4 regions of the Mesorhizobium sp. LNHC232B00 genome follow, and region 3 is predicted to be linked to each of the others. Evidence: predicted binding sites of a transcription regulator. Region 3 holds the regulator's gene; each other region holds the start of a gene.
The links. The regulator PhoB, encoded in region 3, activates phosphate uptake and scavenging genes when phosphate is short. The targets are predictions, from matches to a motif close to TGTCATNNANCTGTCAT.

Region 1 (7,470 bases), on a different contig from region 3:
CCACCGCGATCTCTCCACGCTGCCCGGCCTTGCCTATCCCACGGGTACACCCGCCTTTCCGCCAAGGGAGGTCGTCATCCGCCACATGAACGACTTCAGGGAGACGAACCGCCTGCCGGTGGAGTTTGGCGTTGCCGTCGAGACCATCGTCTTCAGGGGCGATCATTGGGCCATACGCACCAGCGCCGGGCCGCGCCTGGCGCGTCATGTCGTTGTCGCCACCGGCCGCGACAGGCAGCCCTTCACCCCGCAGTGGAAGGGCATGCAGGCCTTCGCGGGCCGGATCGTCCATTCGGCGGATTTTGGCGACGCGACGACCTATGCCGGCAAGAAGGTGCTGGTCGTCGGCGCCGGCAATTCGGGCTTCGACGCGCTCAATCATCTGGCCGACGTGGATACGTCCGCGATCTGGCTGTCGGCCCGCAACGGACCCGCCCTTCTGCCCAAGCGGATCGGCAAGATTGCCGTGCATCGGCTTTCGCCGCTCATGGCGCGCTTGCCGACCCGCATTGCCGATGCGGTGATCGCGGCGACACAGCGCCTGGTTTTCGGGGACCTCACCAAATTCGACATGCCGCCCGCGCCGTCGGGCGGCGTCAGCCGCCTGACCTCGGACTACACCGCGATCGCCGCCGATGACGGCGCCGTCGACGCCATCAAATCGGGCAAGATCGTCGTGGTGCCGGCGATACGAGAGTTCACCCGCGACGGCGTGATCCTGGCCAATGGCAGCCTGATCGGTCCCGACATCGTCATTGCCGCGACGGGCTACCGCACCGGGCTGGAAAGCATGGTCGGCAATCTCGGCGTGCTCGACAGCAAGGGCGTTCCGCTCTTCAACGGCGGCGAGGCCGATCCGAAACTGCCGGGCCTCTGGTTCACCGGCATGCGGCCGAGCATTCGCGGCTGTTTCGCCAATGCCGCCATACTGGCCAAGGCGATCGCCAGGCGAATTGCCGGCTCCTCCTCCGTATCCGGCGCATCGGGCTGATTCAGGTCGAGGCGACGGAAAAACGTCGATATTCGTCTGTCCGCCATCGCCTTGACTTATTTACTTGCCTTGTTATATAACATGTTATGGTTATGCATCGAACGGATTGATCATGGAAGATGTTCTGCGATCCCTTGGATATCTCTGCCTGGGCAGCCGGCTGAAGCGCATAGGCGAGCAATTGCAGGCCGATGCGCAGCGCGTGCTCGATGGCCTGGAGGTTCCGCTTCAGTCGAGCCAGTACCCGTTGCTGGCCGCGCTCGACAGGCTGGGGCCATTGGCTGTCGGCGAACTGGCGCAGTCGCTCGGGCTCACGCAGCCCGGCGTGACGCGAAGCGTGTCGCTTCTGGCCGAGTTGGGCCTGGTCGAAGCCATCCAGTCGGACGGCGACCAGCGGCGCAAGATGGTCTCGCTGACCAGGAAGGGCCAGCGCCTGGTCGACGTTGCGAAACGGGACGTCTGGCCGCGCATCGAGCGCGCCGTCGCGGATCTGTGCCGGGATCTTTCGGGGCCGCTTCTCGATCAACTCGCCGCCATCGAGGACGGCCTGGCCATGGCCCCGCTCGATCGGCGCGTGAAAAAAGGGGCAGCGCAATGAAACATGTTCTCGACCGGCCCGTCTGGAGCGCGCTGGAGACGCGGCATCGGGCTTTCGCGCAAGGCGGCAAACTCGCCAGACGCTATTCGCCGTCGATCGCCCTCTTTGCCGCCACCGCAGCGGACGATGCTGAAAGCCTGCGGGCGCTCAGTGACCTTGTCGATCCAAGCGAAAGCGTGATCATGCTACAGGCCGACGCGATTGTCCTTCCGGCCGGCCTCTCGGCAACACTGTCGGCGACCGCCGTTCAGATGCTCGCCGACGCGCCCGTGCAGGCCGTGTCTGATGAGCGCGTGCAGCGCCTGACGCACGATGATGTGGCCGAGATGCTGGCACTGACCACGCTTACCAAGCCCGGCCCGTTCACGTCAGGGGCGCTGAGCCTCGGCGACTTCTGGGGCGTGAAGGTCGAGGGCAGGCTGGTGGCGATGGCCGGCGAGCGCATGAAGCAGCCTGGCTATAGCGAACTCAGCGGCGTGTGTTCGCATCCGGAGTTTCGCGGCGCCGGCCTCGGCCGGCTGTTGTCCGTGTTCGTCGCGAATCAGATTTTAGCCCGCGGCGAAATCCCTTATCTTCACGCATATGCCACCAACACAGGCGCGATAAAGCTGTACGAATCCATCGGCTTCAGACTTAGAAGCACGATCAATGTGGCTGTCGCTCAGCGTGCCAGATAGAGCGACCCCAGGAAAATGTGAAACGGCATTCCGCCAGGAACCGGCCACCCCAAAAAGCCCGAGCAGTTCCTTGCCCCTGGCGTTCACGCCGATTTCGATTCCAGCCGCCGGAAACCGACGGCTTCCATCAGCATGTCCTCGTCGACCATGCCGGCATTGTGGAGCGCAAGCAGGGTGAGAGCCAACTCGCGCGCCTCGGCCGATTCGGGACGCGCTTCGCGCCGTCGGCAGGCCTCGTCGAACACGCGTTGCAGCCTGGCGATATCATCGGGTTTGAGCAGGCCACGGTCATAAACGGACTTAGGCATGGCGGTCTCCTGAAGGAAGAGTTAGGGCGCCATTCCTAAATTGCCAATCTTTCCCGAGGCTTGAACGGTTCAGGCCGGATGGGCCCCGGATCGCCGAGGCCTATCCCGCAATTGCAAACCGGCGCCTGATATCAGACAGCGATCTTGCCGCCACCCTGTTTCGTGATCGCGACAACAGCCGGCCGTACCGGCATGTCCGGTTTGAAATCCGGCCAGCGGGTCGACAGATCCTCATAATAGGATGGGCGACCGAACGCTTCCCAGTCCTCGCCGCCGTCGCCCGGATGCTGGACGGCGACGAAGGCGGTCTGGTCGTCGGGCGCAAACAGCGGGCCGCACATTTCGGCGCCGATCGGCACGCGGAAGAACAGTTTTGAGGTCGCCCGCGCCGATCCCTCCGTGTCGACCGCCCACAGGCCGTCGGTGCGGCCGGTGGCCTTCGGCCCCTGGCCGTCGGTGGCGACCCACAGGCGCCCGGCCGAATCGACCGCGCAATTGTCGGGCATGCCGAACCAGCCATTGGCCGTCGTCGCCGTCGAGAAGGTGGCGCCGACATCGGCCACCGAGGGATCGCCGCATTTCAGCAGCACTTCCCATCTGCCTTTGGCAGCGGCAAAATCGCCGCCCTCTTCCGAAATTTCGATGATGTGCCCGAAGGCGTTCCCGGCGCGCGGGTTGGCGGCGTCGACCTGGTCGGCCTTGCGCTTGGAATTGTTGGTCAGCATGACATAGACCTTGCCGTTGACGGCATTGGGCTGAATGTCCTCCGGGCGGTCCATCTTGGTGGCGCCGAGCAGGTCGGCGGCCCGGCGCGTCTCGATCAGCACGTCGGCCTGGCCGGCGAAGCCGTTTTCGGCCGTTAGCGGCCCCTGGCCGAAGACGATCGGCAGCCATTCCACCGAACCATCCTCGGCGAACTTGGCGACATGCAGCGTGCCGTCGTCCAGCAGGTCCTTGTTGGCGGCGCGGTCATTGGCATTGAAGGTGCCCTTGGTGACGAACTTGTAGACATAGTCGAAGCGCTCGTCGTCGCCGAGATAGAAGACGACGCGGCCATCCCTGGCGACGATCGATTCGGCGCCTTCGTGCTTGAAGCGGCCCATGGCGGTGCGCTTCCTCGGCGTCGAGGTCGGATCGTTGACGTCGACCTCGACGATCCAGCCGAAGCGGTTGGCCTCGTTAGGCTCCCTGGCCAGGTTGAAGCGGTCGTAATGCGCGCCCCATTCGTAAGCGCCTTCAGGGATGCCGAGGCGCTTGTAGTTGGCGGCCTCCTTGTGGCCCTCCGGCAGTTCGCCGGAGAAATAGCCGTGGATGTTCTCCTCGGACATCACATAGGTGCCCCAGGGCGTGACGCCGCCGGCGCAGTTGTTGATGGTGCCGATGACCTTGGTGCCCGATGGATCGGCATTGGTCTTGACGCGGTCATGGCCGGCGACCGGGCCCGATAGCGCCATTTCGGTGTTCGAGGTGATGCGGCGGTTGAGCTTGCCGTCGCGCACCACTTGCCATTTTCCCGAGACCTTGCGGATCTCGACGATGGTGCCGCCATGCGCGGCCATCTCGACATCGACTTGCTCCTTGCTGAGCGGCGCGACTTCGGCCGCCTTCTTGCCGTCCTTGTCGACGATCTTGACGATGCCGGGGAACATCAGATGCGGGTTGGTGTATTCGTGGTTGACCACCAGCAGGCCATGCTCGGCCGAGCCGTCGATCGGGATATAACCGACATAGTCGTTGTTGTAGCCGAACTGCCTGGCTTGGGCTTCGGCCGACTGTTTGGCCGGATCGAACTCCGGCGAATCGGCAAACAGCGGATCGCCCCAGCGCAACAGCACGTCGGCGTCATAACCCGGCGCGACATGGTGCTTGTCATCGATGCCGGCCTCGAGTTCGTCGAATTTGAAGGCGGAGCCTTCCGCGGCACGGGCTTCGTCGGCGCTGACAAGTGCCAGCGGGCTGACGGTGGCGGCAATCGCCGAGACGGCGAGCGATCCTTTCAGGAACCCCCGGCGCGAAAACCGCGCGGCGATGATCTCGCCCATGGTGCGGTTGTCGGTGGGATTGATGGCCGGTCCGTCGTTTTCCTCGAGCAGGCTGGTGCGAAATTTGGCGTCGGGGGCGCGATGTTCGGTCATTGGGGCCTCTGGCTTTGGAGTGGCTGGAGCTTGTGTCTTTCGACCCCTTACAGTCGGCCGATCACATTTTCGTGACATGAGAGTCACTTTTAAACGACATTCCGCGAAGGCCGGCAAGGCGGCCGTATCCGCTTGTGCCGGGGAGCCGCGAAATGGGTTCTTGAACAGGCCAGGCAAGGGGTTCTTTCTGTCACCTCCGCCACTCCCGCCAGAGGTGACCTTCAGGCTCGACGGCTGTTGTCTCCCGTCGGCGGTGGTGCGCGGCGCGGCCGCTCCATTGCCCGCGAGGCGGGTTCTCAGGCATCCGAGATGGGACTTTAGTCCAAGCTTGCGCTTGCAAAGGTCTTGGGTGACAAACGCAACGGTCGGAGGTTGCTTCCGGTCACCACGTCTTTCGGCGATGTTGGTTGCACTGCAACGTTGGGATGGGCACGCCGGCTCAATCGACGGAGATCAGGATGTACGGATCGATCACGGCCCGTTGCCGACGGCTGACGCTCGGATCGGCGGCTTTCCTGGCGCTGACTCTCGCCCCCTATCAGATTGCCCTTCACGGCTCCGCCCTTGGAATCGACGCCGCTAGCGCACAGGCCGCCGGCGGTGGCCATGGCGGCGGTAATGGCGGTGGCAACGGCGGTGGTAGTGGAGGCGGCAACGGTGGTGGCAATAGCGGCGGCAACAGCGGCAATGGCAACAGCGGGAACGGCAACGGCAATAGCGGCGGCAATTCCGGAAAAGGCGGCGCCGCCTCCGGCAAGGGCCAGAGCGGCAGCCATGTCAACGCGGCGACCGGCGACAAGGTCGACATCAATGGCAGCACGATCACGGTCGAGCACCCGGACGGCTTGACGGAAAAGATCGAGAACGGCCGTTTCAGAATGCAGGATGCGCTCGACCGAACGATCGTCGACCGCCCGGCCACGCCGGCCGATGTCAAACGTCTTAATGCTTTGTGAATCCGGGCCTTGTGGAGCTGGTCAACAGGCAACGGCCGGCTTCGCATGTCACCTCCGCCGCCCCCGGCGGAGGTGACCTCGTTTATCCGGCCTAGCTAGAGCAATTCCAGGAAAAGTGTGACACGGTTTTCTCGGGAAAAGCGCGTAGCGCTTTCCCTTGGGAATTGCGTTAAAACAAAGAGATAGAGCGGTTCGCCGTTTCCTTGAAACGGTGAAATGCTCTCGCGCGGTTTCCCGCATGGCGCCGGCATAGCGACGGCGTCTATGCGCGGTTCCGGTCGCGGTCGCGAAACTCACGCATCATCAGGGCCGCCTCGGTGCGGTTTCGCGCGTTGAGTTTCGACAGCACGCCGGTCATATGGTGCTTGACGGTCTTCTCCTGCAGATCCAGCCGCAGGGCAACTTCCTTGTTGCTGAGCCCCTCCGCCACCAGCCGAAGGATCTCGCTCTGCCGCTCCGTGAGTTGCCGCAGCCGGTCCGCCATGCCGTCGGCGGGCTGCTGGGACTGGAGATCCGAAAGCAGCCGCGCCGACAGCATCGGCGAAAGATAGCTCTCGCCTGCCACCACGTTGCGCAGGATGTCTGCGAGCGCACGCGACCCGACACCTTTGAGGACATAGCCGTGTACCCCGGCGTTCAGGGCCTTGGTCACGTCGGCATTGGCCTCCGAAACGGTCAGCATGACGATCTTCTGGGCGGGATGGCTGGCAAGGATGCCTGCGACCGCGGTCAGGCCGCCGCCCGGCATGGAGATGTCGAGCAGCAGAATGTCGGGCCGCGCCGTCGACGCGATGCGTTCGGCGTCCTGCGCGGTCGCGCCTTCGCCGACCATCTCGAAGCCGCCGATCTCCGACAGGCTGCGCGTCACGCCTTCCCGAAAGAGCGGGTGATCGTCGATGATGGCGATACGAATGGTCTCGGTCATGCTTGCTCCTCAACCGATAAACTGATCACCAAGCGCGTACCTTGCGGTCCGGTCAAGGTTTCGAACTGGCCGCCAATGCTTTCGACCCGCTCCCTGAGGCCGGCGAGCCCCAATCCCTCGACCCGTGTCGCCGGGTCGAAGCCTGGCCCGCCGTCCGATACTTCGACGAAGAGCCGGCCGCCTTTCATTCCGGCGGCCACCGCCTGATCCTTGCCCCGGCCGTGGCGATAGGCATTGTTCAGCCCTTCCTGTACGAAACGATAGATGCTGATCTTCTCCGAAGCGCCGGGTTCGGGCAACTGCCCTGGCAGCGTGAGCGCCACCGACGTTCCGGTTCGGCGCTCGTGCTCTTTGACGGCCAGCCGCAATATTTCCGTTGCCCCGGCCGTCTCTATCTGTGGCAGGACAAGGCCGTTGCAGATGCCGCGTATCTCTTGCATCGCATCCTCGAGCGTCTTGCGGATCATTGCCACTTCGGTCGCGCGGTTCCCCTCCCAATGGTCATCGCCGGTAAACACCGGGCTGTCCATGCGCAGCGCCGCCAGGGCCACGAGTTGGGCCGGCCCGTCATGCAGGTCGGCGCCGATGCGGCGCAAATATCTTTCATTGAGCGCCGTGGCGCGGCGGGACGCCCGCTGCACGCGCTGCCGCAAGGCGCTGTTCTGCGCCACTAGGCCCTGCAGCTCCGACACCTGGCGGCGCAGCGCTCCGCGCTGGTCGTCGATGGTGCGGCTGCCGCGCAGCACGATCCCCGACAGGAGCAGGAATGCCGTCAAGGTGGTGCCGGCCACGATCAGCCAGCTCGACAGCAGGGCGGAGGCCAGCGTGGCTTTGAAATCGGTGGCGATTTCGTAGAATTCGGTGACCGCCACCACATCGC
Region 2 (7,470 bases), on a different contig from region 3:
TTGGTGACGCCGGCGCGCTTGACGATCTCGTCGACCCCGATCGCCCGTATGCCGCGCCGGTAGAACAGGTCGTAGGCGACGTCGAGGATTTTTTTGGCGGCCTTCGGCGGTGCCGATGCATGACCATCGTTGATGGTCAGTTCAATATTTTTGTCGGTTGGCATCATGGGACTCGGTTGACAATGTTACCGATCGGTACGTATACATGCTCCCATCCTGCAACGTACCGGTCAGTAACATGATAACTCAATCCCGCCCGTTTGGCCAGCGCTACGCCTTCGTCGTGGTCGGCGTCATCTTCCTCTGCCTGCTGATCGCGGCCGGCCTGCGTTCGGCTCCCGCCGTCATGATGCTGCCGCTCGAAAACAGCTTCGGCTGGCGGCGCGACGTCATCTCGCTGGCCGCCGGTGTCGGCATCCTGCTCTATGGCCTGACCGGTCCGTTCGCCGCCGCGCTGATGGAGCGGATCGGACTGCGCCGCACGCTGATCGCCTCGCTGGTGATCATGTCGGGCTCGACCGCGCTCAGCCTTCTGATGACCGAGCCCTGGCATCTCTTCATCACCTGGGGCGTGTTCTCCGGCATCGGCTCCGGCGCCGTCGCCAGCGTGCTCGGCGCCACCATCGTCAACCGCTGGTTCAAGACCAATCGCGGACTGGTCATGGGCTTGATGTCGGCCTCCAGCGCGACTGGCCTTCTGGTGTTCCTGCCGCTGCTTGCCTCGCTTGCGCAAACGGGCGGCTGGAAGCCGGTCGCCATCGCGGTCGCGGTCGCCACGGCCTGCCTGCTGCCGCTGGTCTGGCTGCTGGTGCCGGAGCGTCCGGCCTCGATCGGCATGGTGCGTTATGGCGCCGAGGCCGGTGACGTGCCGCCGACATCGCCGGCATCGCAAGGCAATTTCCTGGCGCATACGCTCAACACGCTGCGCCGCGCCGCCGGCACGCGGGTGTTCTGGTATCTGTTCGCCACCTTCTTCGTCTGTGGCTTCACCACCAACGGGCTGGTCGGCACGCACCTGATCGCGTTCTGCGGCGACATGGGCATCGGCGAGGTGCAGGCGGCCGGCCTGCTGTCGATGATGGGCATTTTCGACCTGATCGGCACGACGCTGTCCGGCTGGCTCACCGACCGTTTCGACCCGCGCAAGCTGCTTGGCGTCTACTATGCCATCCGTGGTCTGTCGCTGATCTACCTGCCTTATTCCGGCTTCTCGGCGACCAGCCTGATCATCTTCGCGGTGCTCTATGGCCTCGACTGGATCGCCACCGTGCCGCCGACGCTCAGGCTCGCCAACGAGGCCTTCGGCGACCGCAGCGGACCGATCGTGTTCGGCTGGATCGTCGCCGGACACCAGGTGGGGGCCGCCACGGCGGCCGCCTTCGGCGGCACCATGCGCGAGCTGCAGGGCAATTACGAACTGGCCTTCCTAATCGCCGGAATGACGGCTATCGCCGCCGCCTGCATCTCGCTGCTGATCAACACCAGCCGGCCGGCCTTCGACCCGGAACCGCAAGCGGCATAGGCGCGGCCCTCCCTTCTCCCCTTTTGAGCCCGTAGTGTTACTGGGCGCGTGAGAGGAGACAGAAAGGGCCGCCCTGTTCATTGTTATCAAACGTTCATGATTTCGAGATGCGCCTGAAACATTGAGGCTGGAGCTTGGTGGCAACGTTCAACGCCATCCAGGAGACAGCCATGAACAAGCTCTCGATGACTCGCCGCGCTTTTGTCACCTCCGCCAGCGCCGTTGGTCTGGTCGGCGTTTCCAGCCTGGCGCTGCCGTATTTTTCTCGCGCCAACCAACGCCCGGCCTTCACCCATGGCGTCCAGTCGGGGGATGTCGACGCCACCAGCGGCATGGTGTGGACGCGCACGGATCGCCCGTCGCGTGTCATGTTCGAAGTGTCGTCGACCGAGAATTTCGCCAACGCGATCCGGCTGGCGCCGCTCGATACGTCGCCGGCCAGCGATTATACGGTCAGACGCCTGCTCACCGATCTCGCTTCCGATCAGGACATCTTCTACCGCATGACGGCAGCCGACCTCGCTGACATCAACGCCGTCTCCGAGCCGATCGTCGGCCGCTTCCGCACCGCGCCGGCCTCGAAGCGCGACATCAAGTTCGCTTGGTCGGGCGACACCGCCGGCCAGGGCTGGGGCATCGACGAGACCGGCATGAAGACCTACGCCACGATCGGCAAGCACACGCCCGATTTCTTCCTGCATTCGGGCGACACCATCTATGCCGACGGCGCGATGAAGGACGAGGTCGACCTGCCCGGCGGCGGCAAGTGGAAGAACGTCGTGCTAGTCGATGGCAAGCGCAAGGTCGCCGAGACGCTGGACGAATACCGCGACCAGTGGAAATACAACATGATGGACAGACACGTCCTGGGTCTCAGCGCCATCTGCCCGACCTTCTATCAGTGGGACGACCACGAGGTGCTGAACAACTGGTCGGATTCGAAAAATCTGAGCGCCGACAATCGCTACACGGAAAAATCCATCCATGTGCTGGCGGCCCGCGCGGCCCGCGCCTTCCATGAGATGACGACGATCCGTTACGAGCCGTCGGAGCCCGGCCGCGTCTACCGCAAGATAGCCTACGGGCCGCTGCTCGACGTGTTCTTCCTCGACATGCGCTCCTATCGCGGCCCCAACGGTCCGGACATGCAGGATGAGATGACGCCGCAATCGCGCATGCTGGGCGAACAGCAGACGAAATGGCTGAAGCGGGAGCTAGCCAACTCCAAGGCGACATGGAAGATCATCGCCGCAGACATGCCGCTCGGCCTCGTCGTCTGGGACGATGGCGTCAAAAAGGCAGGCGCGGAGGCTGTCAGCAATGGTGACAACGGCCTGCCAAAGGGACGTGAGCTGGAGATCGCCGACCTGCTGCGCTACATCAAGAATGCTGGCATCAGCAACACCGTCTGGCTCACTGCCGACGTGCACTACACAGCCGCGCATTACTACAATCCCGAGAAGGCTCAGTTCCAGGACTTCAGTCCGTTCTGGGAATTCGTTTCCGGCCCCATCCATGCCGGAACGTTCGGCCCGAACGATTTCGACATGACCTTCGGTCCGGAGCTGAAGTTCATCAAGGCGCCGACAGCCGAGCAGGGGCAGAACCTGCCGCCGTCAGCCGGCCTGCAATTCTTTGGCCTTGTCGACATTTCCGGCGCCACCGAGCAGATGACCGTGCGGCTGATGGATCGCGACGACAACGAACTCTACAAGATCACGCTCGACCCGGTACGGTCGGCGTAAAGACCTGAAGGTCGTCAGTCCGGGTAGCAGACCATTGGAATGTTCGGCCAGACGGCGCTGTCGCAGTTGGCTGCGTCCTGGCGCTGCTTGAAGGCGGCGCTGACCGGGCCAGTCACAATCGGATCGACGCCGTCGGGGGCGTCGGCGAAAGCCTGTTGGGCCGAAGGCGCATCGATCGGCAGGGACGACCGTGCTTCCTTCAGCGTCGCGGCCGACTGCGCGGCGTTGGCCGCCAGCAGAACGGCAAAGGCCGCGGAGGCGATTAGTGGCCAAAATCGGTTGAGTTTATCGGTCATGACGTTCGAACTGCCCGGGCCCTGAATGGTTCCCGCCTTGGTTAACAAAATCATTTCACACGCAGATGCTTAAGATTTGATGAGTATTTGGTGTTGCGCTTCCCCTTTCGCAACTGCGAAAAACCCTGTATGAGCCGCGCAACCGAAAGAGGCAGCGCCTTTGGCCTGCTGCCTGCAACGCTTCCGAGATCAGAACATGAAACTCCGTAATATCGCGATCATCGCGCACGTCGACCATGGAAAGACCACCCTGGTCGACCAGCTTTTGAAGCAGTCCGGCTCGTTCCGCGACAACCAGCGCGTAGCCGAACGCGCCATGGATTCCAACGACCTCGAAAAGGAACGCGGCATCACCATCCTGGCCAAGGCGACCTCGGTCGACTGGAAGGATACGCGCATCAACATCGTCGACACGCCCGGACACGCCGATTTCGGCGGTGAGGTCGAGCGCATCCTGTCGATGGTGGATTCGGCCATCGTGCTGGTCGACGCCGCCGAGGGCCCGATGCCGCAGACCAAGTTCGTGGTCGGCAAGGCGCTCAAGGTCGGCTTGAAGCCGATCGTCGTCATCAACAAGATCGACCGGCCGGACGCCCGCCATGTCGAGGTCGTCAACGAGGTGTTCGACCTGTTCGCGGCCCTCGACGCCACCGACGAGCAGCTCGACTTCCCGATCCTCTATGGTTCGGGCCGCGACGGCTGGGTCTCGGAAAATCCGGAAGGCCCCAAGGACCAGCAGCTTGCGCCGCTGTTCGATCTCGTGATCAAGCATGTGCCGGCGCCGACCGTTCATCCCGGCCCGTTCCGCATGATCGGCACCATCCTGGAAGCCAATCCGTTCCTCGGCCGCATCATCACCGGCCGCATCGAGAGCGGCACGCTGAAGTCGAACCAGGCGGTCAAGGTGCTGCACAATGACGGCACGCAGATCGAAACCGGCCGCATCTCCAAGATTCTCGCCTTCCGTGGCCTCGAGCGCCAGCCGATCGAAGAAGCGCAAGCGGGCGACATCGTCGCCATCGCCGGCCTATCCAAGGGCACCGTCGCCGACACGTTCTGCGACCTGGCGGTGACCGAGGCGCTGCATGCGCAGCCGATCGATCCGCCGACCGTGACCATGTCCTTCCTGGTCAACGACAGCCCGCTCGCCGGCACAGAAGGCGACAAGGTGACCAGCCGCGTCATCCGCGACCGCCTGCTGCGCGAGGCCGAAGGCAATGTCGCGCTGAAGATCGAGGAATCGCCCGACAAGGATTCGTTCTTCGTCTCCGGCCGCGGCGAATTGCAGCTCGCCGTGCTGATCGAGACGATGCGCCGCGAAGGCTTTGAAATCGCCGTGTCGCGTCCGCGCGTCGTCATGCAGAAGGGCGAGAACGGCGAATTGCTGGAGCCGGTCGAGGAAGTCGTCATCGACGTCGACGAGGAACATGCCGGCGTCGTGGTGCAGAAGATGTCGGAGCGCAAGGCCGAAATGGTCGAGCTGCGTCCGTCCGGCGGCAACCGCCAGCGCATCGTCTTCCACGCGCCGACGCGCGGCCTGATCGGCTACCAGTCGGAACTGTTGACCGATACGCGCGGCACCGCCGTGATGAACCGCCTGTTCCATGCCTATGAGCCCTACAAGGGCGAACTGCCGGGCCGCACCAACGGCGTGCTGATCTCCAACGAGCAGGGCGAGTCCGTGGCCTACGCCATGTGGAACCTGGAAGACCGCGGCCCGATGGTCATTGATCCGGGCGTCAAGGTCTATCAGGGCATGATCATCGGCATCCACTCCAGGGACAACGACCTCGAAGTCAACGTGCTGAAGGGCAAGAAGCTGACCAACATCCGCGCCGCCGGCAAGGACGAGGCGGTCAAGCTCACCCCGCCGATCCGCATGACGCTGGAACGCGCGCTGGCCTGGATCCAGGACGACGAGCTGGTCGAAGTGACGCCGAAGACCATTCGCCTGCGCAAGCTCTATCTCGACCCGAACGAGCGCAAGCGCTTCGAGAAGTCGGCCAAGGCGGTCGGCGCGGCGTAATCTTCTGATTCCTTGTATAAAAAGGGGCGGAGCACCGCGTGCTCCGCCCCTTTTTCATTCAACCGCCGGCTGCCGAGATGATGGCTTCGCAGTCGGGTTCACTCTCCAGATCGATCAGCACGATCGTCCCCTCGCGAGCCCCTCTGCGCAGAGCTTTGGCCCCGTCCGGTCCTATGGCCAGCAATCGCCTCTCTTGCAAGGCCTGAAGCCGCGACCGCGAGATGCCGAGTTCGTTGGCAAGCAGGCGGTCGAGGCGGAGCGATATCGGCATTTCCAGCCCAAGCCTGAGTTCCAGCGCTGTCGCGCTCTCGCTTGTCTCCCCAACCAGATGCCTTTGCACGGCGACATCGGGAAACTCCTCGACACGTCCTACCTGATTGCGAAGCGCGGAGACGTCGAAGGCATGGCGCCGGGCCAGCCCCGGATCATTGCTTTCGAGCGCCTGGAGCAGCGCCGGTTCGATGTCGCGGCGGTTGCAGCGCTCAAAAATGCCGAAATTCCAGGAATTGTCGCAATCGACGCAGCGATAGATCAGCCACACGTCGATGCGCTTGCCGTTGGCGTTGACGCGGAACTTTTCGCTGCAGCGATACGCCTTCACGCCGCCGCAGCGATTACAGTTGACCAGGGGTCGAGGAGCGATTGCGGGCGCGATCGCCCAGTCGATACGCACAATGCCGGACATGCCGATAAGCCCTTCCCGTCGGGAAGTTCATCAGGTCGGCAATCTCGAGATGCCCATGCGGGCGCGGCGTGGCGATAGGTTGCGGAGATCGTGAAGTCAGGTGTCGCTGGCGGAAAGCGCGACAGCGGTTCAGCAGTGCCAAACCGGTCTCGAACCGCCGCCAGAGGAACACATGAAAATGAAACCAGGCACCACGAATGCGGCGCCATGCAGGTGTGTCGGGGGAGTTGACGAGACCGGCGGTTACGTAGGCAAAGTGAAGCTCAAAAATTGTTTCGCGGCGGTTCTTCTAGCCGCGGGACGCGGAGCCGGCAAGGGATCGCGAGCACGGAGGCCTGGGCTGCCGACCAAAGCGATTACCTTGTCTTTGCCAATGCTGCTGTTGCTGGTTAGTGTGGCAGTCAAACCTCAGTCCAGATCCTTGCTATGCATCTCACCTCGCTGCTCATTTTCGCCGCCGCCCTGTTTGTCGCTGCCGGCTCACCGGGCCCCTCGATCGCGGCTCTGGTCGCGCGGGTCATCTCGAAGGGCTTTCGTGACGTGTTCCCGTTCCTGCTCGCCATGTGGATCGGCGAGGGCATCTGGCTATCGCTGGCGGTGTTCGGGCTGGCCGTCGTGGCGCAGACCTTCCATTTCGCCTTCGTCGTGGTGAAGTGGGTCGGCGTAGCCTATCTCGCGTACCTCGCCTGGAAAATGTGGACCGCACCTGTCGACGCCAAGGAAGGCGAGATGCCGCGCGAGGATTCTCCGGTGAAGCTGTTCTTCGCCGGCATGGCGGTGACGCTCGGCAACCCCAAGATCATGATGTTCTACCTGGCGCTGCTGCCGACCATCATCGACCTGGCCTCGGTCAGCATCGTCGGCTGGGTCGAGCTGACGGCGACCATGGCCGTGGTGCTCATTGCCATCGATCTCGCCTGGGTGCTCGCCGCCTCGCAGGCGCGCAAGCTGCTGAAGAGCAAGCGCGCCATGAAGATCGCCAACCGCATCAGCGCCACGACGATGGCCGGCGCCGCCGCGGCCATCGCGGCGCGGTCCTGAACCGGCGCGTCAACCCATAATATTGAGGATCGGCGCGATCTCGACGTTGCAGTTCGGCTCCATCAGGATCGGACAATCCTTGGCTTTGCTGGTGGCGTCGTCGATGTCTTTCGCCTCGATGATCGAATAGCCGCCGGTCGGGTTGCTGCCGCCAT
Region 3 (7,470 bases):
CCTGGAATGCGCCGATCAGGAGACCGAGCACCACGCCGGCGGCCAGTGCAATGATCCAGAGCCAGGGATTTCCAAGCTGGAAGCCGATGACGCGAATGAGGGATTCGGCTTGCGCCACGCCCATGATCATGCCGATCACACCTTCGACGGAGCCAACCGAAAGGTCGATGTTGCGCATGACGATGACCAGCACCATGCCAGTCGCCATGATCGCGACCGAGGACGTCTGCACCGACAGGTTCCAGAGATTGCGCGGCGTCAGGAACAGTCCGCCCGACAGGATGTGAATGCCGATCCAGATGACCAGCAGCGCACCGACCATGCCAAGCATGCGTGTGTCGAGTTCGGTTGCCTTCAGAAACCGGGCGACCGCGCCAAGTTCCGATGCCCGCGCGGTGTCGGCCGGTGCATTTGAGGTCGTGTCGGTCATGAAATCCTCCCGCCGGCTTGCCGTCTGGCGCGGATGCCGGAATAGAGCCTGGAAGTTACCCGCCAGCGGCGGAAACACAAATCTTCTTGAAAAAACGCCGCGGCCTGGCAGCCGCGGCGTTTCATTGTCTGACGTCTTCGAGATCAGTTGCAGGCCGCGACGCTGCCAGCGGCGACGCCCGCGCAGACCTCGTCCTTCTTGATCCAGCCGGCGTCGATGACCACGTTGAGATTGTCCTTGGTGATCGCAACCGGTGTCAGGAACAGCGACTTGACGGTGTTGCCGCCAGGCGTCGTGAAGTCCTTCGCACCGGCGATGTCGGCCATCTTCTTGCCGTCGGCCAGCTGCGAGGCGATCTCGGCGGCATTCTTGCCGAGCTCGCGCGCGTCCTTCCACACCGACACGGTCTGGGTGCCGAGCGCGATGCGGTTGAGTGCCGCATGGTCGCCGTCCTGGCCGGACACCGGCACGGTGCCGGCAAGGCCTTGCGCCGTCAGCGCCGCGACGACGCCGCCTGCGGTGCCGTCATTGGCCGCGACCACCGCGTCGACCTTGTTGTCGTTGGCGGTCAGGAACTGTTCCATGTTCTTCTGGGCGTTGGCGGGCAGCCAGCCGTCCGTATAGGCCTCGCCGACATTCTTGATCTTGCCGCTGTCGATGGCTTCCTTGAGCACTTCCATCGAGCCCGAGAACAGGAAGTCGGCATTCGGATCGGCACCCGAGCCCTTGATGAAGACGTAGTTGCCTTCCGGCTTGGCCTTGAACACCGCGCTGGCCTGCAAGCGACCGACTTCCTTGTTGTCGAAGGTCAGGTAGAAGACGTCCTTGTTCTCGATCAGGCGGTCATAGCCGACGACCGGAATGCCTTCGTCCAATGCCTTCTGCACCGCCGGGCCGATGGCCGAGGCGTCCTGCGCCAGGATGATCAGCGAATTGGCGCCTTGCGAGATCAGGCTTTCGACATCGGTGAGCTGCTTGCCGGGATTGGACTGCGCGTCGGCGGAGATGTACTTGTCGCCGGCGGCCTCGATCGCTTTTTTCATCGCGGCCTCGTCGGTCTTCCAGCGCTCTTCCTGGAAGTTGGACCAGGAAACGCCGATGACCTTGTCCTTCGCCTGCGCGACCGACGCAAGCGTCAGCGACATGGCGACACCCGCCAGGATGGCGGCTGTGAATTTCTTCATGATATTCCTCCCTGCGCCGCGTACGGCGCGACCAAACTGACCCTAAGGCCGGCACAAAGGCCCTATTTTTTCGAGCCTCGAAAAAACACTGGTCCATCGCCGGAACACTGTCAACGATGATTCTGATGGATTTTGAGGTGCCGCGGACTTTTTTTCGAGCTCCGGAATAAATAATGACAGCGTGCGGCGCTTCTGCCAGTATTTGGTGGCGTCGCTTGGCGGCCTTCGGGAGGCACGAAAGGCCGCGGCGACCGGGAGGATGTGGGAAACATGTCGGTCGGAATCCGCCACGACGATCTGCGCCGGCGCAACCGCGCCATGGTGATCTCGGCCGTGCGCCGTGCCGGTCAGCCTTCGCGCACCGAGATCGCCGCCACCACCGGTCTCAGCCACTCGACCATTTCGGCGATCTCCTCCGACCTGATCGGCGAAGGCGTCCTGACCGAGGGCAAGCCGAGCGAGGCCGGCTCGCTGAAACGCGGCCGGCCGCAGGTCGGCCTTACCCTCAACCCGGAGGCGGCGGCGGTGATGACCGTGGTGCTGTCGCTGAATTTCCTGTCGGTCGCCGTCATCGACTATGCCGGCCAGGTGATATCGGAGGAACAGCGCCGGCTGGACACGCTGACTATGTCGCGCGAGGCGCTGATCGGCGAATGCGTCGCCATCGTGCGGCGCCGCATCGACGATCCCGACATCGATGTCCGCAGCGTCGCCCGCATCGCACTGGCCATCCAGGGCATCACCGATACCGAGGCGCGCGCCATGCTGTGGTCGCCGATCACGCCGCAGACCGACATCGCGTTCGCCGACATATTCGAGGCCGAGTTCGGCATCCCCGCCACCATGGAAAACGACTGCAACATGATGGCGGTGGCGCTGCGCTGGCGCGATCCCGAGCGCTACCGCGACGACTTCATCGCCATTCTGCTGTCTCACGGCATCGGCATGGGCCTGGTGCTGAAAGGCCAACTGTTCACCGGCACCCACTCGTCGGGTGGCGAATTCGGCCACATGATCCACCGGCCGGGCGGCGCACTCTGCCGCTGCGGACGGCGCGGCTGCGTCGAGGCCTACGCCGGCAACTACGCCATCTGGCGAAGCGCGAGGCAGCTTGGCGAGGACACCGAACCGGTCGACGTCAGCGACGCCGACATGCGGGCGCTGGCGGCCTCGGCGCGCGACAAGGACGGACCGGAGCGCCAGGCCTATCGCAAGGCCGGCGAGGCACTCGGCTATGGCCTCGGCAGCCTGTTCGCGCTGATCGATCCCGCCCCCGTCGCCATGGTCGGCGTCAGCGCCGCCGCCTTCGACCTGATCGAGCCGGCCTTGCGCGAGGCGATTGCCCAGACCGCCGGCGGCCAGCACTCGAAATCGATCTCTTTCGACACCGAGCCTAACGAACTGCCGCTGATCCGCGAAGGCTGCGCCATGCGCGCGCTGACCTTCGTCGACCAGGAGATTTTCGCGCCGGGCGTGCAGGCGAGAGCAGGCGCGGCTGGGAAGAATGTGGCCTGAACCGAATATCGGATCGCGACCTGGGACGTGCTGAGATTCAGGTCAGGCCGAGGCGAGGATGGTGGATTCCGAGAACCGGAACGGAGCGGACATTTGGGTCCGTGAGTACCGGAAGCGCAGGAAGCCGCCATTCGCAGGCCGGCATCACCTGAATATCAGCATATCCCCTAATCTTCCCGGATCGCGTAGCCCGCCCCACGAATCGTGCGGATCACATCCGGCATGCGGCCATTGTTGACCGCCTTGCGCAGCCGCCCGACATGCACGTCGACGGTGCGCTCGTCGATGTAGATCGTCTCGCCCCAGACATTGTCGAGCAACTGGCTGCGCGAGAACACGCGGCCGGGATGGCGCATCATGAATTCGAGCAGGCGGAACTCGGTCGGTCCGAGCCGGATCTCGCTCTTCTTGCGGTAGACGCGGTGCGATTCGCGGTCGAGCACGATATCGCCGACCTTGAGCACGCTGGACAGCACTTCAGGTTTAGCGCGGCGCAGCAGCGCCTTGACGCGTGCCATGAATTCCGGCGTCGAGAACGGCTTGACCAGATAGTCGTCGGCGCCGGTCGACAGGCCGCGCACGCGGTCGCTCTCCTCGCCCCGCGCGGTCAGCATGATGATCGGCAGCCGCTCGGTCTCGGGCCGCATCCGCAGGCGCCGGCAGAGTTCGATGCCGGACACCGCCGGCACCATCCAGTCGAGCACCAGAAGGTCGGGCACGTTCTCCTGCAGGCGGATCTCCGCCTCGTCGCCGCGCGTCACCACCTCGACCTGGTAGCCCTCGGATTCCAGATTGTAGCGGAGCAGCACCCCTAGCGGCTCCTCATCCTCCACCACCATGATGCGTGGCGCGATCATCGGCTGGTCACCCCTGCTATGCCGCCGGCGCCGACATCGCGGTTTCGTCCTGCTTCGGACGATTGGCGGGCAGCTGTGTGCCGGTCAGCACATAATACGCATTCTCGGCGATGTTGGTCACGTGGTCGCCGATGCGTTCGAGGTTCTTGGCGCAGAACAGAAGATGCGTGCAGGCGGTGATGTTGCGCGGATCTTCCATCATGTAGGTCAGCAGTTCGCGGAACACCGAAGTGTATTTGACGTCGATACGCTCGTCGTCGGCGCGCAGCTTGGCCAGTGCGTCGGCATCGCGCGCCGCATATTCCTCGATGACACCCTGAACCTGGATCAGCACCAGCTGCGCCATCGCGTCGATGGAGTGCGACAGGTCGCGCGGCGTGGCGGAGAGCCCGACCGTGCCGACGCGCTTGGCGATGTTCTTGGCAAGGTCGCCGATGCGTTCGAGATCGCCGGCCATGCGGATCGAGCCCACGACGTGGCGCAGATCGTCGGCCATCGGCTGGCGCTTGGCGATCAGCGTGATGGCGCGGTCGTCCAGCTCGCGCTGGCGCGCATCCATGATCGCGTCATCGGAGACGACGCGTTGGGCGAGCGCATTGTCGGAGTTCAGCAGCGCCTTGGTGGCACCGCCGACCATCGAGCCGGCGAGGTCGCCCATGTCGCTGATCAGCCTGCTGATCTGTCCGAGATCTTCGTCGAAGGCTGCAACCGTGTGTTCGGCCATGATCCTGGTCCTCGTATGCGTGCGATCAGCCGAAGCGGCCGGTGATGTAGTCCTGCGTGCGCTTCTCGCGGGGCGACGTGAATATCTTCTCCGTCTTGTCGAACTCGACCAGTTCGCCCAGGTACATGAAGGCCGTCTGCTTCGACACGCGCGCCGCCTGCTGCATGTTGTGGGTGACGATGACGATCGTGTAGTCGGCCTGCAATTCGTCGATCAGCTCCTCGATCTTGGCGGTCGACAGCGGATCGAGCGCCGAGGCCGGCTCGTCGAGCAGGATGACTTCCGGCTTCACCGCCACGGTACGGGCAATGCAGAGCCGCTGCTGCTGGCCGCCCGAAAGGCTGAGGCCGCTGGCATTGAGCTTGTCCTTGACCTCGGTCCAGAGTGCTGCGCGCTTCAGCGCCTGTTCGACGCGGCCGTCCATCTCGGCCTTGCTGATCTTCTCATAGAGCCTGACACCGAAGGCGATGTTCTCATAGATCGACATCGGGAACGGCGTCGGCTTCTGGAACACCATGCCGATCTTGGTGCGCAACAGGTTGAGATCCTGCGAGCGGTCGAGAACGTTCTTGCCGTCGAGCAGCACCTGGCCCTCGGCTGTCTGCCTGGGATAGAGCTCGTAGATGCGGTTGAAGACGCGCAGCAGCGTCGACTTTCCGCAGCCCGACGGTCCGATGAAGGCGGTGACGCTGCGTTCGGGCAGCGACAGCGTGATGTCCTTCAGCGCCTTCGACTGGCCGTAGTAGAAATTGAGGTTCTTGACCTCGATCTTTGCCTTGGCGGCTGCCTCGGCGGCGATCGTCATGTCTGGAGACAACATCTGGCTCATTTGTCCTCTCTGCGTCCGGTCAGGCTGCGCGCAAAGATGCTGAGCGCGAGAACCGTCAATGTAATTATGAGTGCGCCGGTCCAGGCCAGTTGCTGCCATTCCTCGTAGGGGCTGAGAGCGAACTGGAAGATGGTGACAGGCAGGCTGGCCATCGGCGCGTTGAGATTGCTCGACCAGAACTGGTTGTTGAGCGCGGTGAACAGCAGCGGCGCCGTCTCGCCGGAGATACGGGCAATGGCCAGCAATATGCCGGTGACGATGCCCGAAAGCGCGGCGCGGTAGGCGACAGAACGGATGACCACCCAGCGCGGCGCGCCGATCGCGGTGCCGGCTTCGCGCAAGGCGTTGGGCACCAGATTGAGCATGTCCTCGGTGGTGCGCACGACGACGGGGATGACCAGGATCGCCAGCGCGACGGCGCCGGCGATCGCCGAGAAGTGCCCCATCGGCCGAATCATCAATTCGTAGACGAACAGGCCGATGATGATCGACGGCGCCGACAGAAGGATGTCGTTGATGAAGCGGACAATGGTGGTGAGCTTCGAAAAGCGGCCGTATTCGGCCATGTAGGTGCCGGCCAGCACACCGATCGGCGTGCCGACAATGATGCCGATGACGGTCATCACGATGCTGCCGTAGATGGCGTTGAGCAGGCCGCCGGCGTCGCCGGGCGGCGGGGTCATTTCCGTGAAGACCGAAAGATTGACGCCCGACAGGCCCTTGTAGAGCAAGGCGCCGAGAATGAGCGCCAGCCAGGCAAGGCCGATGCCCGCCGCGGCGACGCACAGCGTCATCATCACGCCATTCTTGCGCTTGCGGCTCTGGTGAAGCGACGTGGCTGTCGACATCGGTTCAGGCTCCGGTGCGGGCGTCGATGCGCATCAGCATGTAGCGTGCGATGGCAAGGATCAGGAAAGTGATGACGAACAGAATCAGGCCGAGCGCCACCAGCGAAGACGTGTAGAGATCGCCGACCGCTTCGGTGAATTCGTTGGCGATGGTCGCGGAGATCGTCGTTGCGGGCGCAAACAGCGACGTACTGATGCGGTGGGCGTTGCCGATGACGAAGGTCACCGCCATGGTCTCGCCGAGCGCGCGGCCAAGGCCGAGCATGACGCCGCCCATGATGCCGATCCGCGTGTAGGGAATGACGACGCGGCGCGTCACTTCCCAGGTCGTGCAGCCGATGCCGTAGGCCGATTCCTTCAGCACCGGAGGCACCGTGTCGAAGACGTCCTTGGTAATCGAGGTGATGAAAGGCAGCACCATGATGGCAAGGATCATCGACGATGTCAGCAGGCCGATGCCGTAAGGCGGGCCGGCAAACAGGCTGCTGAGGCCGGGGACGCCGTGGAACACGCTGATGATGAACGGCTGCACCGTGGTCTGCAGGAACGGCGCCAGCACGAACAGGCCCCAGATGCCGTAGATGATCGAGGGAATGCCGGCCAGCAATTCCACCGCCATGCCGATGGGGCGCCGCAGCGGGCGCGGGCAAAGCTCGGTGAGGAAGATGGCGATGCCGATGCCGAGCGGCACGGCGATCAGGATGGCGATTGCCGAGGTGATGATGGTGCCGTAGATCGGCGCCAGCGCGCCGAATTTCTCCGTCACCGGGTTCCAGCTTTCGCTGGTCAGGAACGAGAAGCCGAAGGTCGAGAGGGCCTGCCAAGAGCCAGCAAACAGCGAGATCGCGACGCCGCCGAGCAGCACCAGCACCAATATCGCGGCGGCGCGGGTCATTGCGTGGAAGATCGCGTCTGTCAGCGCAAACCGCCTGACGATGGCGTCGCGCGAACCTCGAATGGCTGGCAAGGCTTCCTGGACAGCGCTCATGTCAAGCTCGGCTCTTTCGAGTTGAAGGAAGAGGAGCGCCGCGGGCGCGGCGCTCCTCCAGAGATGTTACTCGCCGGCGTAGACGGGCTTGCCGT
Region 4 (7,470 bases), on a different contig from region 3:
GCATTGCCGGTGCGAAAGCGGATCTGCGACAGGCGCGAACCGGTGCGCGCGACGATCGGGAAGGTGCGCGGGCTGACTTCCAGATAGAGCGGACCGTTGTAGCCGGCGGCGATCTTGTCGAACTCGTGGCCGCGGTCGGTCATCACACGGGTGAAGATATCGAGCCGGCCGGTCGAGCTCTTCGGGTTGGCCGAGGCCGAAATCTCCGCCGGCAGCGCCAGGCTTTCGAGCAGCGGCACGATGTAGACGCAGCCGGTTTCCAGCACAGCGCCTTCGGCAAGATTGATCTCGTGCAGCTTCAGGCGATCGAGCTTTTCCGAAACCGTGTGGTTGGGGCCCGGCAGGAAGGAAGCCCGCACCCGCCAGGCCGTGTCGCCGAGCCTGAGATCGAGGCTCGCCGGCTGGATTTGGTCGGCACCGAGCGCGCGCGGCGACTTCAGCGCGCCGGACTGGAACAGCGCCGCAATGTCCTGATCGGGAAGAATGCCTGTCTGCCGCAAGGCTGCGCTCCTGGCCGACGATTTTCTTGTCGCACAAACCTCTTAATGAAGCCAGCAATTGACGCAAGCGTGGGACGGGTCTAAAGGGTCGTTATCCCGTGGTGATTTGGCCGGTCGGCTTGCAGCCACGTTAAACAAGTCGCTAAAGGACCGTTGGCCGCAAGGCCGTATGGACCGGTTGCGACTTTCGCGGCCGGTTTTTTTGTGTCTGGAACAAAGCAATGAGCAACAAGAAGCGCGACTGGAAGCCACAGACAGCCCTCGTCCACGGCGGAACCTTGCGTTCCCAATTCGGCGAGACGTCGGAAGCAATGTACCTCACCCAGGGCTATGTCTACGAGACGGCGCAGGCGGCGGAGGCCCGTTTCAAGGGCGAGGAACCAGGCTTCATCTATTCGCGCTACGCCAATCCCACGGTCGACATGTTCGAAAAGCGCATGTGCGCGCTGGAGGGTGCCGAGGATGCGCGCGCCACGGCGTCGGGCATGGCGGCGGTGACGGCGGCACTCTTGTGCAGCGTCAAGGCCGGCGACCATATCGTGGCGGCGCGCGCGCTGTTCGGCTCCTGCCGCTGGGTGGTCGAGACGCTGGCGCCGCGATATGGCATCGAAGCGACGCTGGTCGACGGCACCGACATCGCCAACTGGGAAAGAGCGGTCAAGCCCAATACCAAGCTGTTCTTCCTGGAAAGCCCGACCAACCCGACGCTGGAAGTGGTCGACATATCAGCCGTCGCATCGCTGGCCAATTCAATCGGTGCGCGGCTCGTCGTCGACAATGTCTTCGCCACGCCGCTGCAGCAGAAGCCGCTGCAGCTCGGCGCCCACATTGTCGTCTATTCGGCCACCAAGCACATTGACGGCCAGGGCCGTTGCCTGGGCGGCGTTATCCTGTCGGACAAGAAGTGGATCGACGAGAACCTGCACGACTATTTCCGCCACACGGGGCCCAGCCTGTCGCCGTTCAATGCCTGGACGCTGCTGAAGGGACTGGAGACGCTGCCGGTGCGCGTGCGCCAGCAGACGGAAAGCGCCGGCAGGATCGCCGATTTCCTGGCCGAGCAGCCACAGATCGCCCGCGTCATCTATCCCGGCCGTGCCGACCACCCGCAGGCTGATATCGTCAAGAAGCAGATGTCGGGCGGTTCGACGCTGATCTGCCTCGACGTCAAGGGTGGCAAGCAGGCGGCCTTCGCCTTGCAGAATGCGCTGGACATCGTTCTGATCTCGAACAATCTCGGCGATGCCAAGAGCCTGATCACCCATCCAGCGACGACGACGCATAAGAATTTGAGCGAGGAGGCGCGCGCCGAACTCGGCATCGGGCCAGGTACGCTCAGGCTGTCGGTCGGCCTGGAGGATACCGACGACCTTCTGGAAGACATCGCGCAGGCGTTGAGGGCGGCCAAATAGAGAGACAGCCAAGCAGGTCCGTCGAGCAGGCGCGATCAGGCGCTTGACGGCGTCTCCTCCAGTTCGGCCGCCTTGGTGCGGATGATCATCGCATTGCCGCGCCAGTCGACGGCGCCGCCGAGCCAGCCGCGCGTCCACATCGCCGGCAGGATCAGGTCGCGCACCATGATCGCCGCGACCATGCGCGGCGACAGGTACCAGCCCTTGGACCAGGCCAGGGCGCATTCCGGAAGATAGAAGGCCGCCAACACGGTAAGCGCGGTTGCCCAGAGGCTGAAGCCGGCGCCTGCCGCCGCGACCAGCGCAAGCGCCAGCGGCACCACAGCACCAGTGAGGATTTCGGGCGCGAAGAACAGCGGGAAGGTGACACGGCGCAGGCGCGCCCAGCGGGCCTGGCGCGACCAGATCTCGCCAAGCGTGCGCCGGCCGAGCGGCTGCTCGAAGGGCGAAGCGACGAGATTGACGCGCAGGCCGAGGCCGTTCACCAGCTTGGTCGCGGCGGCGTCCTCGGCGATCTCGGCGGCCAGCGCGCGAATGCCGCCGCTGGCATCCAGCATCGGCTTGTTCCACAGCATGCTCTTGCCCTGGGCGAAGCCAAGGCCGAGCGCCTCGCCGGCATATTGCCAGCGGGCCTGCAGCGTGTTGAGGAAGGCACATTCGACCTCGGCCCAAAAACCGTCGGGACGCGAGCCGATCGGCGTCGAGCAGACAAGGCCGGTATCGGCTCGCCACGCCGCCATCAAATGCTGGATGTAATCCCTGGGCATCAGCACGTTGGAGTCTGCAAGAACGACCCAGTTGTGGCGCGCCGCTTCCCAGCCCTTGACGCAGTTGTTGAGTTTGGGATTGGCGCTGACGCGGTCGTCGCCGATCAACAGCCGGGCCGGCACTTTGGGAAACCGGGCAATTGCCCTGTTTATCAGTTTGACGACCGGATCGTCGGCATGGGCGACGCAGAAGATCAGTTCGTAGCGCGGCCAGTCGAGCGAGAAGGCGCGTTCCAGTGTCTCGTGCGTGAACGGCTCGACACCACGCGATGGTATGACAATCGACACCGGCTGCGATTTGCCGTCGGGCGGGGCGACCGTGGTTCGCCGCTTCAGCTGCGAAGCGGCAAGCGAAATGCTGGCGGCATTTGAGAGAATGAGAGCAGTCGAAAGCGAGGCGGCTATGAGAGTGAGTTCCATCGAGATCTGGTCACTCCAGAAAAGACGGCCGGCTTTGTGGCCGTTTTCAACAGTTCGACAGAGCGTCGAGTCGCCCGCTTGGCGCACACCACCATTGTCCTGTGTCACTTAAATGACATTCTTTGCCGGCACCTGCCTTTCAAGGCCGGGCGCGACAAGACGCGCATGTTGACCTGCCCGCCGGGAGCGCCGAAATTACCGGATCAGTTTGGAGCCGTTTATGTATAGCGCCGTCACGCGCAACATCGAAGTGCAGGTCAGGCCGTTCTACCTCGAGGACCGCTCGGATCCTTCGGAGAACCGCTATGTCTGGGGCTATCAGATAACGATCGACAACCAGTCGGACGAGTTCGTGCAGCTTCTGTCGCGTTATTGGCATATCACCGACGGCACCGGCCGGATCGAGGAAGTGAGTGGGCCGGGCGTCGTCGGCGACCAGCCTGAACTCAATCCCGGCGACAGCTATCAGTATACGTCCGGCTGCCCGCTCTCGACCCCGTCAGGGATCATGGTCGGCCGCTACACGATGCGCAACAAGCGCGGCGAGACCTTCGACATCGCCATTCCGGCATTTTCACTCGACCTGCCAGGAACGCGGCGGACGGTGAATTAGCGGCTTTCTCCCCGTTCCATGGAGAGAAAGCCGGTTCCTTCATTGCGCCGCGAATTCCGCCGGGTCGAAGTCATATTGCTTCGAGCAGAACTCGCAGGCGACGTGGATGCCGCCATCCTCGGTGCTGTCCTTGATCTCCTGCGCGGAGAAGCCCTCGAGGATGCCGCGGATCTTGTCGCGCGAGCATGAGCACTGGTCGGCGACGGGAACGCCGCCGAAGACGCGCACGCCGTGCTCATGGAACAGGCGATAGAGCAGCCGTTCGGCGCCGATCGTCGGATCGATGAGTTCGGTCGGCTCGATGGTGCCGAGCAGCGCCAGCAACTCCTGCCAGGAATTGTCGGCCGGATCATGGATCTCCTCGCGCGGATCGCCATCGCCGCCGGGCAGGTCCGGAACGCGCATGCGCTCGGGCGATTGCGGCAGGAACTGCGCCAGGATGCCGCCGGCACGCCATTGCTCGCGCGCGCCGCCAGGGCCGGGCGTCAACAGCTTGGCCACCGACAGCCTGATATCGGTCGGGATCTGTTCCGACTGGCGGAAATAGGTGCGCGCGGCGTCTTCCAGCGTTTCGCCGTCGAGCTGAACGATGCCCTGATAGCGCTGCGTGTGGGCGCCCTGGTCGATGGTCAGCGCCAGAACGCCGCTGCCGAGCAGCGTCTGCTGCGATGTCTCGCCGACCGCGACCAAAGCCTCGAGCCGATCGGCGTCGAAGCGCGCATAGGCGCGCAGGGCAGAGGGCGTGGAGAAGTCCGCCACCAGCATGTCGACCGGCCCGTCGGTGCGGGTCTGCAGGATGAACTTGCCCTCGAACTTGAGCGAAGTGCCGAGCAGCACCGTCAGCACACAGGCTTCCGCGAGCAGGCGGGCGACCGGCTCGGGATAATCGTGGCGGCTCAGGATGGCGTCGAGCATCGGCCCGAGCTGGACCGTGCGGCCACGCACGTCGAGCGGGCCGACCTCGAAGGGCACGACGTGATCGTCGCCGGCGTAGCCGAACTCGCCGAGTTTGGGGTGGTGTTCAGTCACTTGATACGTTTCCAACATGACAAAGCTCCGGGGCGCGGCCATGCCGTCCTCTCGGGAGCATGCGTCCAAACGCGCTTGATTTGCGTGATGCGGCGCAGATAGGCATCGCGCCCCCGCAGATCAAGCGCCCAGACACTTCAAGCACCGAGACACTTCAAGCGCCCAAACACCAGGCAAGCACGGCCTTCTGGGCGTGGAGCCTGTTCTCGGCCTCGTCGAAGACCACCGAATGCGGGCCGTCGATGACTTCGTCGGTCACTTCCTCGCCGCGATGAGCAGGCAGGCAGTGCATGAACAATGCGTCTGGCTTCGCCCTGGCCATCAGCTTGGCATTGACCTGATAGGGCGAGAACACGTTGTGACCACGGGCGCGATGCTCCTGCCCCATCGACACCCAGCAATCGGTGACGATGCAGTCGGCCTGGTCGACGGCCTCCTCGGGCGAGCGCGTGAAGTGCAGCTTGCCGCCATTCGCCTGCGACCAGTCGATATGCTTCTGCGCCGGCTCACTGCCTTCGGGTACGGCGACATTGAGGTTGAAGCGGAACCGCGCCGACGCCTCGAGCAGCGAATGCAGCACGTTGTTGCCGTCGCCAGTCCAGGCAATGGTCTTGCCGGCAACCGGACCGCGATGCTCCTCGAAGGTCATGATGTCGGCCATCAGCTGGCATGGATGGGTATCGTCGGTCAGCCCGTTGATGACCGGAATGGTGGCGTTCTCGGTCAGCTCCAGCAGCCGTTCGTGCGAGGTGGTGCGGATCATGATGGCGTCGACATAGCGCGACAGCACCTTGGCGGTGTCGGCGATGGTCTCGGAACGACCGAGCTGCATCTCGGTGCCGGTCAGCATGATGGTCTCGCCGCCAAGCTGGCGCATGCCGACGTCGAAGGACACCCGCGTGCGCGTCGACGGCTTGTCGAAGATCATGGCCAGCACCTTGCCTTCGAGCGGCTTCGAGCGCTCCCCGGCCTTGAGGCGCTCCTTGCGCGCCACCGCGTCGGTCAGCATGAAGCGCAAATCGCCTTCGGAAACGGCGGAAAGATCGGTGAAGTGGCGAAGTGACATCGGCAACGGTTCCGGGATTTACTTCGCGGCGGCGGAGGCGATCGCCTCCACCAGGCCCTTGGCGCCGGCGCGGATGCGATCGAGCGCGTCGTGGATCTCGGCATCGGTGACGGTGAGCGGCGGCAGCAGGCGAATGACGTTGTCGCCGGCCGGAACCGCCAGCAGGTGCTGGTCGCGCAATGCCATGTTCACCTTGGCATTGGGCATGGCGCATTTGAGGCCGAGCATCAGCCCGGTGCCCCTGATGTCCTCGATGACCTCGGGAAATTCGTCGGCAACGGCGGCAAGTCCCTGCTTTATCAGCAGCGCCTTGCGCTGGACGTCCTCGAGGAAGCCCTCTTCGAGCACCACGTCGAGTACGGCGTTGCCGACCGCCATGGCCAGCGGGTTGCCGCCGAAGGTGGTGCCATGCACGCCGGCGGTCATACCGACGGCCGCTTCGTCGGTGGCAAGGCAGGCGCCCATCGGGAAGCCGCCGCCAATGCCCTTGGCAATGGCCATGATGTCCGGCGTGACGCCTGACCATTCATGCGCGAACAGCTTGCCGGTGCGGCCGATGCCACACTGGACCTCGTCATAGATCAGCAGCAGGTCGTGCTGGTCGCAAAGCTGGCGCAGCCGCTTCAGCGATTGCGCAGGCACCGGGCGGATGCCGCCCTCGCCCTGCACCGGCTCGATCAGGATCGCGGCGGTCTCCGGGGTGATCGCCTTTTCGGCGGCATCGATGTCGTCGAAGCCGACCTGGTCGAAGCCTTCGACCTTGGGTCCGAACCCCTCGAGGTATTTGTACTGGCCACCGGCCGCGATTGTCGCCAGCGTGCGGCCGTGGAAAGCACCCTCGAAGGTGATGGTGCGGAAGCGCTCGGGATGGCCCTTGACGAAGTGGTAGCGCCGCGCCGTCTTGATCGCGCATTCCAACGCCTCGGCGCCGGAGTTGGTGAAGAACACCTTGTCGGCGAAGGTGGCATCGGCCAGCCGCTCGCCAAGACGGCTCTGCCCGGGAATCTCGTAGAGGTTGGAAACGTGCCAGAGCTTGGCTGCCTGCTCGGTGAGGGCCGCGACCAGGTGCGGATGACCGTGGCCAAGCGAATTGACCGCGATGCCGCCGGCGAAATCGAGATATCGCTCGCCCTTGTCGGTAACCAGCCAGGAGCCTTCCCCATGGTCGAAAGCCAGGGGTGCGCGAGAAAAGGTCTCGAAAAGCGCCGAACCGCTCATTATATGCTTCTCCGGTGCCGGAAAATCAAAAAAGCCGCCAAAGCGGCGGCCTTTGCGGCTTATCGTGTTTTTCGGCCATGAAGTCAACGAAAACGTCGCGTAGTGGCACGCGGCAAGCCCCCTGACAGGACGCCGGCTCATAAGAGAGCGGCAAGTTGGGGAAAACCGAAAAAACCGATTCGTGTTGCACTTGGGACTCTTGTCACCGAGTCAGCGCATAGAGTAGTTGTAGTCGAGAAATAACTAGATTTCGTGCGGCGGACCTAATCACCAGATATATGTGGTGTCTGCCCCAGCAGTGGTGCTGGGTCGGGAGTGGATTCTGATTGCCGCACGCTTAGCAGGAGCGCGGTCTCATGAACTGGACTGACGAGCGGGTCGAACTTCTCAGAAAACTGTGGTCGGAGGGTCTGAGCGCAAGCCAGATTGCTGCGCAGCTCGGAGG

Region 1: X743_RS141175 (PhoX family phosphatase) is a predicted target of PhoB. The motif match lies at 4,770-4,786, and genes of this name have one in related genera.
Region 2: X743_RS154125 (alkaline phosphatase) is a predicted target of PhoB. The motif match lies at 1,604-1,620, and genes of this name have one in related genera.
Region 4: X743_RS143155 (ceramide glucosyltransferase) is a predicted target of PhoB. The motif match lies at 3,201-3,217, and genes of this name have one in related genera.

What each region holds. Positions count from the first base shown of each region.
Region 1 covers NZ_AYWP01000037.1:24,751-32,220, reverse strand. The annotation lists gene X743_RS141155 (NAD(P)/FAD-dependent oxidoreductase) at 1-991, shown strand, start outside; gene X743_RS141160 (MarR family transcriptional regulator) at 1,104-1,589, shown strand; gene X743_RS141165 (GNAT family N-acetyltransferase) at 1,586-2,266, shown strand; gene X743_RS141170 (hypothetical protein) at 2,350-2,574, opposite strand; gene X743_RS141175 (PhoX family phosphatase) at 2,706-4,709, opposite strand; gene X743_RS141180 (hypothetical protein) at 5,168-5,665, shown strand; gene X743_RS141185 (response regulator transcription factor) at 5,928-6,590, opposite strand; gene X743_RS141190 (sensor histidine kinase) at 6,587-7,470, opposite strand, start outside.
Region 2 covers NZ_AYWP01000010.1:122,222-129,691, forward strand. The annotation lists gene X743_RS154135 (TetR/AcrR family transcriptional regulator) at 1-164, opposite strand, end outside; gene X743_RS154130 (MFS transporter) at 239-1,522, shown strand; gene X743_RS154125 (alkaline phosphatase) at 1,693-3,267, shown strand; gene X743_RS154120 (hypothetical protein) at 3,282-3,563, opposite strand; gene typA (translational GTPase TypA) at 3,760-5,589, shown strand; gene X743_RS154110 (DUF1062 domain-containing protein) at 5,648-6,274, opposite strand; gene X743_RS154105 (LysE family translocator) at 6,701-7,315, shown strand; gene X743_RS154100 (hypothetical protein) at 7,325-7,470, opposite strand, start outside.
Region 3 covers NZ_AYWP01000002.1:85,808-93,277, reverse strand. The annotation lists gene X743_RS166015 (sugar ABC transporter permease) at 1-430, opposite strand, end outside; gene xylF (D-xylose ABC transporter substrate-binding protein) at 574-1,614, opposite strand; gene X743_RS166025 (ROK family protein) at 1,885-3,129, shown strand; gene phoB (phosphate regulon transcriptional regulator PhoB) at 3,297-3,986, opposite strand; gene phoU (phosphate signaling complex protein PhoU) at 4,003-4,710, opposite strand; gene pstB (phosphate ABC transporter ATP-binding protein PstB) at 4,736-5,539, opposite strand; gene pstA (phosphate ABC transporter permease PstA) at 5,536-6,387, opposite strand; gene pstC (phosphate ABC transporter permease subunit PstC) at 6,392-7,375, opposite strand; gene pstS (phosphate ABC transporter substrate-binding protein PstS) at 7,442-7,470, opposite strand, start outside.
Region 4 covers NZ_AYWP01000031.1:29,398-36,867, forward strand. The annotation lists gene X743_RS143165 (2'-deoxycytidine 5'-triphosphate deaminase) at 1-500, opposite strand, end outside; SAM riboswitch at 589-666, shown strand; gene X743_RS143160 (O-succinylhomoserine sulfhydrylase) at 722-1,912, shown strand; gene X743_RS143155 (ceramide glucosyltransferase) at 1,948-3,099, opposite strand; gene apaG (Co2+/Mg2+ efflux protein ApaG) at 3,320-3,712, shown strand; gene X743_RS143145 (Hsp33 family molecular chaperone) at 3,752-4,783, opposite strand; gene argF (ornithine carbamoyltransferase) at 4,896-5,807, opposite strand; gene X743_RS143135 (aspartate aminotransferase family protein) at 5,826-7,025, opposite strand; gene X743_RS143130 (GcrA family cell cycle regulator) at 7,382-7,470, shown strand, end outside.